DNA from 4 places in the Kutzneria chonburiensis genome. Region 4 is predicted to be linked to each of the others. Evidence: riboswitches for the same ligand, from Rfam matches in the RefSeq annotation. Region 4 holds a riboswitch; each other region holds the start of a gene.
The links. Region 4 has a riboswitch for S-adenosylmethionine ahead of M3Q35_RS25185 (aminotransferase class V-fold PLP-dependent enzyme). Riboswitches for the same ligand answer to the same signal wherever they lie in the genome.

Region 1: another riboswitch for S-adenosylmethionine. It lies ahead of M3Q35_RS38520 (methionine ABC transporter ATP-binding protein); the one in region 4 lies ahead of M3Q35_RS25185 (aminotransferase class V-fold PLP-dependent enzyme).
Region 2: another riboswitch for S-adenosylmethionine. It lies ahead of thrC (threonine synthase); the one in region 4 lies ahead of M3Q35_RS25185 (aminotransferase class V-fold PLP-dependent enzyme).
Region 3: another riboswitch for S-adenosylmethionine. It lies ahead of M3Q35_RS42955 (GNAT family N-acetyltransferase); the one in region 4 lies ahead of M3Q35_RS25185 (aminotransferase class V-fold PLP-dependent enzyme).

What each region holds. Positions count from the first base shown of each region.
Region 1 is NZ_CP097263.1:8,255,487-8,257,677, forward strand. Features, by position in the region: gene M3Q35_RS38515 (GNAT family N-acetyltransferase) at 1-420, shown strand, start outside; SAM riboswitch class I at 562-652, shown strand; gene M3Q35_RS38520 (methionine ABC transporter ATP-binding protein) at 878-1,888, shown strand; gene M3Q35_RS38525 (methionine ABC transporter permease) at 1,885-2,191, shown strand, end outside.
Region 2 is NZ_CP097263.1:9,475,808-9,477,998, forward strand. Features, by position in the region: gene thrC (threonine synthase) at 1-1,046, opposite strand, end outside; SAM riboswitch class I at 1,057-1,171, opposite strand; gene holA (DNA polymerase III subunit delta) at 1,260-2,191, shown strand, end outside.
Region 3 is NZ_CP097263.1:9,243,674-9,245,864, forward strand. Features, by position in the region: gene M3Q35_RS42950 (serine hydrolase domain-containing protein) at 1-762, shown strand, start outside; gene M3Q35_RS42955 (GNAT family N-acetyltransferase) at 747-1,274, opposite strand; SAM riboswitch class IV at 1,292-1,407, opposite strand; gene M3Q35_RS42960 (P-loop nucleotide/nucleoside kinase family protein) at 1,431-1,880, opposite strand; gene M3Q35_RS42965 (NAD(P)H-dependent amine dehydrogenase family protein) at 1,957-2,191, opposite strand, start outside.
Region 4 is NZ_CP097263.1:5,582,996-5,585,186, forward strand. Features, by position in the region: gene M3Q35_RS25185 (aminotransferase class V-fold PLP-dependent enzyme) at 1-1,199, opposite strand, end outside; SAM riboswitch class IV at 1,237-1,349, opposite strand; gene M3Q35_RS25190 (hypothetical protein) at 1,528-1,803, shown strand; gene M3Q35_RS25195 (DUF6304 family protein) at 1,800-2,191, opposite strand, start outside.

The DNA.
Region 1 (2,191 bases), 2.7 Mb from region 4:
TTCGCCGCCTCCATCTCCGACCGCGGCGACGACTACTTCGCCCAGTTCACCGCCCGATACGACGCCCTGCTCGCCGATCAGGCCACCGGCCTCTGCGCCTTCTACCTCGTCGTCGAGGACGACTCCGTGCTGGGCCGCTTCAACCTCGACCGTTTCTCTGGCGGCACCGCCGACCTCGGCTACCGCGTCGCCCAGTCCGCCGCCGGCCGCGGCCTCGCCACCCGCACCGTGCGGGACCTGTGCGTGCTGGCCGCCTCGCGGCACCGCCTCCACACCCTCCGCGCCGCCGCCTCCCACCAGAACGTCGCTTCGCGGCGGGTCCTGCTCAAGAGCGGCTTCGCCGAGACCGGTCCGGCCGACCCCGCCGAGCTCGGTGGCAAACAGGGCACCTGGTACCAGCGCGACCTGCTCGACGGATAACTCTGGGTGCCGATGAAGTCGCTGTCCGATATGTCGGTGGCCGAGTAATCTTCGGCCATTGGTGTGACTTACCGAACGATCCATGGTTCTTTGCAGGCACGGCTTGATTTTCCACATACCGGTCAGGTGTACTGCTACTTGCATCCATCCCGAGCGGCCGAGAGACCTGGATCGACGAAGCCGCAGCAACCACCCCACCCGGGGCAGGTGCTACAGCCAGGACCGATGGAGGACGTCATGGACCTCGTACGAGTGTGCGCAGCGCTGCTGCTCACTCGCCGTCGAGTGGTCGATCAGTGCCGTCGCACCGCGACGGGCTGTCGGGCCGGCCGGTAACACCCCTACCGCCGCCTACTGTCGGTTCACCCTCATCGCATCGTCCCGATAGGACGGTCCAAAAAGGACGACCTGCGCGCGCCGTCTTCGCGCGGGGTCGCCGCGTGCCGTGGAGCAAACAGTGATCACTGTCGACAATCTGGTCAAGTCATTCCCCAGTCGTAGCGGCGCCGTGCGCGCCCTGGACGGCGTCACCCTCGAGGTCCAGGCAGGCGCGGTGTGCGGCGTCGTCGGCCCGAGCGGCTCCGGCAAGTCGACCCTGGCCCGCTGCATCGCCCTGTTGGAGCGCCCGGACAGCGGTGCGATCCGCGTGGACGGCACCGACCTCGTCACCCTGGACGGCAACCGGCTGCGCGCCGCGCGCCGGCAGATCGGCGTTGTGCCGCAAGGGGATTCGCTGCTGCGCCAGCGCACGGCGGCCGGCAATGTGGCGCTGCCGCTGGAAACCGCGGGCGTCGACGGCCCGACCCGGCGTCGCCGCGTCGGCGAACTGCTCGACCTGGTCGGCCTGACCGACAAGGCCGCCTCGTACCCGGACCAGCTCTCCGGCGGTCAGCGTCAGCGCATCGCGGTGGCCCGCGCGCTGGCGGCGAACCCCGCGGTGCTGCTGGCCGACGAGCCCACCTCGGCACTGGACCCGGAGACCACCGGCTCCGTGCTGACCGTGCTCGACCGGGCCCGGGCCGAGCTCGGTGTCACGGTTGTTGTTGTCACACATGACATGGCGGTGGTCCGCCGGATCTGCGACGACGTCGCGCTGCTCGACGGCGGCCGGATCGTGGAGAACGGCAGGCTGCTCGACCTTGTGTCCGATGTGGACAGTCGTACCGCCAACGCGCTGCTGCCCGCGCTCGACCAGACCGACGGCATCGCCGCCAACCACGACCGCGTCGCCGACGTGGTGCTGGTCGGCTTCGCCGCGGTGGGCGCGCTGCTGCCGGAGGCGTCCAACCGGTTCGGCGTCGACCTCGCCGTGCTCGGCGGCGGACTGACCCGGCTCGGCGAGACCCCGGTCGCCCGGTTCCGGCTGGGCCTGACCGGCGAGCGGGCCGACTCCGCGCTGGAGTGGATCTCCGAGGCCGGCGCCCTCGTTCGACGGGCCCAGAAGGGCCCGCAGGGAGTCGCTGCGTGAGACCGACCACTCCGTGGTCCGATGTGTTCGACCTGCTCCACCCCGCACTTGGCCAGACGCTCTACATGGTCGGCGTGGCAACGTTGTTCGCCACGGTGCTCGGGATTCCGCTCGGCGTGCTGCTGCACGTGACGGCGCCGGACGGGCTGCGGCCCGTGCCGGTGCTGCACCGGATCCTGGGCACCGTGGTCGACTTCGGCCGGTCACTGCCGTTCATCGTGCTCATCGTGCTGCTGCAACAGGTTGTCACCCGCCCGCTGATCGGCACCTCGATCGGCCCGACCGCGGCGATCGTGCCGCTGG
Region 2 (2,191 bases), 3.9 Mb from region 4:
CGGATGCCCTCGACGACCTCCTCGTCGGTGACGTCCTCGACGGCGCCGCCGGTGCGGCGCACGGTGTCCAGCACGTACGGCCCGTCGGCCGGCGCGCCGATGGCCAGCGACCGGGCGATGGTGTCGGGGCGGACCGGCGCGACGACGTCGGTGCCGGCCTTGTAGGCCGTCGACACCGGGGAGCAGCCGGTGGCCTGGGCGCCGAACACCCGGTACGGGGTGGCGTCGACCAGCCCGAGCTCGCCGAGCTCGCGGAAACCCTTGTCCACCTTGGTCAACTGCGAGCCGGAGGCGACCGGCACCACGATCTGCCCGGGCAGCCGCCAGCCGAGCTGCTCGGCGACCTCGTAGGCCAGCGTCTTGGAGCCCTCGGCGTAGTACGGCCGGACGTTGACGTTCACGAACGCCCAGTCCTCGTGCTCGGCGGCGAGCTGGGTGGCCAGGCGGTTCACGTCGTCGTAGTTGCCGTCGACGGCGATCAGGGCACCGTCGTACACGGCGGTGGTGAGGATCTTGGCCTTTTCCAGCGAGGACGGGATCAGCACGACCGACTCCCAGCCGGCGCGGGCGGCCGCGGCGGCGACGGCGTTGGCCAGGTTGCCGGTGGAGGGGCAGGCCAGCACCTTGAAGCCGAGCTGGCGGGCCGCGGCCAGTGCGACCGCGACCACGCGGTCCTTGAACGAGTGCGTGGGGTTGCCGGTGTCGTCCTTGACCCACAGGTTGCGCACGCCCAGCGCCGCGCCGAGGCGGTCGGCCTTGACCAGGCGGGTCAGGCCGGGCTCGGTGTTGGGGAAGGACTGCACGTCGGTCGGCACCGGCAGCAGGTTGCGGTAGCGCCAGATCGACTTGGGGCCGGCCTCGATGTCCTCGCGGGTGACGCGGCCGAAGTCGTAGGCCACTTCGAGGGGGCCGAAACACTCGCTACAGGCGAATTCCGCGGCCAGCGGGATCTGGTGGCCGCACTCACGACAGCTCAGGGCGCGCGCGGGGCCGAGGTTGACAGGGCCCAAGTTGGCGGGCGTACGGGCGTCGACGGTCGAGGTCATGGGAGGCGTCTCCTCATCTTTCCCACGTGTGGGTCGGAATTGGCACCGTGTTCGACGCACAAAGACATGCGTCGCCGGTTGCCGGGGCTTCAACGGGCCGTTCCCTCTGCCCCTCTGGATGAGCGGTGTTCAGTTGTGACCTGCACGGTACGGCAACGCGACGTGGCATCGCCACCCGCGAGCCCAGTATGCGGGACGTGGAAGGATGACGGGGTGAGTGCCGCCCCTGATCCGCTGCTGCTCGTGCTCGGCGACGAGGAACTGCTGGTCGAGCGGGCCGTGCGGGCCGCGTTGGCGCAGGCCCGCGAGGCCGACGCGTCGGCCGACCTGACCCGCGTGCGGGTGACTGACCTCACCCCGCCGGAGCTGGCCGAGCTGCTCAGCCCGTCGCTGTTCGCCGAGGGCCGGGTGGTGGTGCTGGAGGGGGCGCAGGAGGTCGGCAAGGAGATCGCCGACGCGGTCCTGTCCTACGCCAAGGAGCCGGCCGACGGCATCGTGCTGATCGTGCTGCACACCGGCGGCGGCCGGGCCAAGGTGGCCAAGGACCTGCCGGGCGCGCTGAAGAAGGCCGGCGCCACGGTGGTGGAGTGCTCGAAGATCACCAAGCCGGCCGACCGCGACGCGTTCGTCAAGGACGAGGTGCGCCGGGCCGGCGGCAAGATCGACCCGGCCGGGCTGGCCGCGCTGATCGAGACGGTCGGCAACGACCTGCGTGAGCTGGCCGCGGCCGCCTCGCAGCTGGTCACCGACAACGACGGCAAGGTCGACGAGGCGGCGGTGCGCCGTTACCACCAGGGCCGGGCCGAGGTGACCGGCTTCGCCGTGGCCGACCTGGCCGTGGTCGGGGACCGGGCCGGCGCGATGGAGGCGCTGCGCTGGGCCATGCAGCTGGGCGTGCCGCATGTGCTGGTGGCCGACGCGCTGGCCGAGGGCGTGCGCACGGTGGCCAAGGTGGCCTCGGCCGGCCGGGGCGACCCGTTCCGGATGGCCGGCGACCTGGGCATGCCGCCGTGGAAGGTGAAGCGCGCGCAGGGGCAGGCCCGTGGCTGGTCACCGGCCGGGCTGGCCGAGGCGATGCAGATCGTGGCGGCGTTGAACGCCGACGTGAAGGGCGTGGCGGCCGACGCGGACTACGCGTTGGAGCG
Region 3 (2,191 bases), 3.7 Mb from region 4:
GCGACGCCGCTCGGCCTGAGGACGGTCGCCGTCGACCCGTACGAGGCGATCTTGCACCGCGCGGCCGTCGGCCACTTCGACGGCGGAGAGCCCACGACGAGCTGGGCCGTTCGCTATCACTGCACGCCCAGCGGCTCGCACCTGGCGATCAGCGCCCGCGAACTGCTGGAGTTCGTTCGCATGCACCTGACCGACCCGAACCTGGCCGCACTGCGCGAAACCCAGCTCGACGAGGTCCCGGACTTCGGTGGCGGTCAAGTGGGCTGGGGGCTGGGCTGGATGCGCTACCGGGACGGAATCGTCGGCCACACCGGCGTTTCCAAGGGACAGAAGGCGTTCCTCCGGGTCGCCCCCTCGGCCGGTGTGGCCGTGGCGGTGTTGACGAACAGCGCCGGCGGCGCACCCCTGGCCTACGAGATCTTCGCGCAGGTGCTGCACGATCTCACCGGCGTCGAGACGGATCCGTTGCCCGTGCCGCCGGCCAACCCCACGCCGATCGACGTGGAGCGCATGGGCGGGACCTATCGCACCACCCTGCACGACATCACGCTCGCCGTCGAGAACGGCCGCACTTTCCTCACTTACCGGCCACGCAACGGAAAGCCGGAGAACCGCGTCGAAGTCGTCCGCCTGACCGACAAAGCTGTCATCACCGTCGAGCCGACATTCGACGGCCACCAGGTGCTCTCACTCATCGGCGACGACGGCAACGGCCGGGCCCAGTTCCTGCACAACGGATCCGCCGCCTACCGGATCGCCTGATCGGCTTCAGGCCACACCATGCGCAGCATCAAAGGACTGCCGTTGAGCCGAGTCGGATCCCCGCCGGGCGGTGACACCGGCGCCGTCTCAACCGAAATGCCGCCGTACGCCCGGTAGAATCCTTGCGCGGCAACGTTCTGCTCCAACACCCACAGGTACAAAGGCCTAGATCCCACGGCCTCGGCCGCGAGGCACAGCAGTCGGCGGCCCAGGCCAGAGCCGCGTTGATCGTGCCTGACGTGCAGGTTGTCGACCAGACTGCCCCACTTCGGATCGGCGTCGAAGATGACGTGCACGAAGCCCACCAGTAGATCATCCTGTTCCGCGACAACGGTTGCGCTGCCGGCCGGAGACGCGAGCCGGGCCGACCACACCTCGCGACGATTGGCCACCACATCGCCGTCCAGAAAGGAATCCGCGTACGCGCCGCGGTAGAACCGCTGCCAGCTATCGGCATGCAGCTCGGCGATCCGGTCGGCGTCCTCGACTTCGGCCGGTCGGAACACGGTCATGGGTCCACAGCTCCTTGGCTCGCGGCTTGCCCGACGCCGGTGCGCCGAGCCCGGTCATCACCCGGAGCACCCCGCCCGCCAACGCCAGGGTTGCCGGCCAGCGAGCCGGGGCTTGACGCTGGCACTCATGACCTTGCTTCGCAGCCTAGCAGCCGCCTAGCCGTCGTACAGCCCCATTTCCTCCTCGGTCGGCCGCTCGAAGTCGCGGCTCCAGACCTCGAGGTCGGCCCGCGTGATCGGCGGATCCTCCCGGCCCCGCTCCTGAATCCGCCGCCACAGCTCGTCGACCGGCACGTCCAGGTACACCAACTCCACCGACGCGCCGAGTTCCCGCGCCTCGATCCGCACCGTGTCCCGCTCGGCCCGGCTCCACGTGCCCCATTCGATCACGACGGTCACGCCGGCCCGGAGCATGTCCTTGGCCAGCACCCATTGCAGCGCCTCCACCCGTGCCCGCATCGCCGTGTCCCACAGGTTCACGCGCAATGCGTCCATCCAGTCGTCGGGCGAGAGCCGAACCCCGCCACGCTCCGCCGCCAGCCGACGGGCGTGCGTGGTCTTGCCGCTCCCCGGCAGCCCGCAGACGATGATCAGCGATACCCTCACACCCGGATCCTGCCAGCCCGCGCCAGCGGATGCAGGGAAGGACGATCTTGGTGGCCGGCCGGCGGCACTGCTGACGTCAGGCCTGGCGGATGGTGCCGCGGCCGGGGATCAGGGGGAGATCCAGAGCTGACACCAAACGGGCCGGCAGGGCGTCGAGATACGGGATGGCGTTGACGGCGCGCATCCCGGTGGCCAGGCAGCCGCCGCTGACGGGATCGCCGTCGACCTCGTGGCGGAAAGCGGTCTCCTGGGTGATCTCGGGGCTGCCCTTGACGATGATGCGGTAGGCGTCGTTCTCCACCGACGCGGCC
Region 4 (2,191 bases):
AGGCTGGCCCGCAGGGCGCGCTGTTCGGTGGCGTCCACGCGGTCCAGCAGGCGGCGCGTCGCCACGTGCGCGCAGAATGCGCCGTCACGGACGCCGATGCCGTACTCCGCCGACAGCGCCGCCGCGATCAGGCCCGCCTCGTGGCCGTGAATGGTGAAGCTCACGACACCGACACGGTCCGCGTCGCTGAAGATCGCCAGCTCGTGCAGGCCGGGGATGCTGCGCAGGCCCTCACGCAGCCGCGTCAGCAGCGTCTGCTCGTGGGCGACGATGCGATCCCAGCCGTGCCGGGTGATCGTGTCGCAGGCCGCCGCGAGCGCGTGCACGCCGACCACGTTGGGCGAGCCCGCCTCGTGTCGCTCCGGCACCGCCGACCACGCCACGCCGAGGTGGTCGCCCCAGTCCACGACGCTCTTGGTGGCGCCGCCGCCGACCAGGTACGGCTCCGCCGCCTGGAGCCAGTCCGCGCGGCCGATCAGCGCGCCCGCGCCGTACGGGGCGTACAGCTTGTGGGCCGAGAGCACCACGTAGTCCACGTCCAGCGCCTTGATGTCCACCGGGCGGTGCGGCGCCAGCTGCGCCGCGTCCAGCGCGATGCGCGCACCGAAGCGCCGGGCCACCTGCGCCAGCTCCGCCACCGGCCACAGCTCGCCCGTGACGTTCGAGGCACCCGTCACCACCACCAGGCGCGGGCCTTCCGGGCACAGCTTCAGCGCCGCCTCCAGCGCCGGCACCGCCGCCGCGGCCGACTCCGGCGTCTGAATGCGACGGACGTTCGGGCCGCGCCAGGGCAGCAGCGCCGCGTGGTGCTCCGTGTCGAACAGGACCACGGAAGTGCGGCGCGGCAACGACTTCGCCAGCAGGTTCAGCGAGTCCGTCGTGTTGCGCGTGAACACCACCGTGTCGCTCTTACGAGCGCCCACGAAGCGCCGCAACGTATCCCGGGCCTGCTCGTAGACCTTTGTGGACACCTGCGAGGCGAATCCCGCGCCACGGTGGACACTTGCGTACCAGGGCAGCAGTTCGTCGACCGCGTCGCGCACCTGCTCCAGACAGGGGGCGCTGGCCGCGTGGTCCAGGTTGGCGTACGTGATGCGCTCGCCGGTCACCAGCGGCACCGACAGCCGGGCGCCGACCACGGCCGGCACGGTGGGGATGCCACTCTCGGTGTTGCGGGCCGGCGGGATCGCGATGGTCACGGGGGTGCTCCTCGGGTCAGGGACCCGCCGTGCAGAGGGTCCGCGCTTGCCCGGTCGCGGCGCGACGGGCCTGGTCCTCACCCGGGGCACCCCACCGCGGAGGAGGGTTGCCGGCCAGCTAGCCGGGGCTTGACGCTGGCACTCATGACCTTTCGTCAGCGACGATAACCGACCGTGCGCGGATCCGTCGAGACGTCCTCCCACATCGTGAGAGCCGTCACGAACGGGTGTTTCTCTTCCCGGAGGAGTGAAGCCCCTCTCTTTTTCCGCCCCGACCGGCGCAGACTCGGCCCCGGCAGCACCTTGGCCGACCCGCTCGGAGGTAGTCATGTTCCGCGAGCTCGACGACGAGCTCAGTCGCCACCTGGCGATGCTCGCCGACCTCGCCCTTGACCCCGATGACCGCCTGGTCAGCGGCATCACCCGCACCCAGCTCCCCCGCGTCGTCGATGCCGTGGCCACCCTGCTCAGCGAGCACTCCCCCGACCCCGTCGGCCGCTGCGGCACCTGCCGCCCCGACCACTGGTGGCAGTCCCGCCCCGCCTTCCCCTGCCCGGCGTACCTGGCCGTGCACCGCGCCTTGTTCGCCGGGACGTTGGCTTAGCCGCGATAGCCCGTGCCGGGCACCCGGCGCTCGTACTCCGCGCACAGGTACGTCTCCGGCACCTCCTCGGCGACCGGCACCGACCAGTAGTCGCGTTTCGAGCGCACCGCCAGGTACTGCTCCTTGGCCTCGCGGTGACAGCAGATGCCCATCATGTCGCGGCCCGCGGGCGAATAGTCCGCGTACTGGCAGGTGACGCAGCACGCCAGCCGTGCACCGGACGGGAAGCCGTCCTCCAGACGCTGCAGACCTCGTTCGAAATCGTCCGCCGCGACCTGGACGGTGACGCCCTCGACCTCCGCCGCCAGCCTCAGGTTCCTCGGTTCGTCGATTCGCAGGTCAAGGCCGAACCGCACCGTCGTCGGCCGTCGGCTGCCGTCGATCTCCA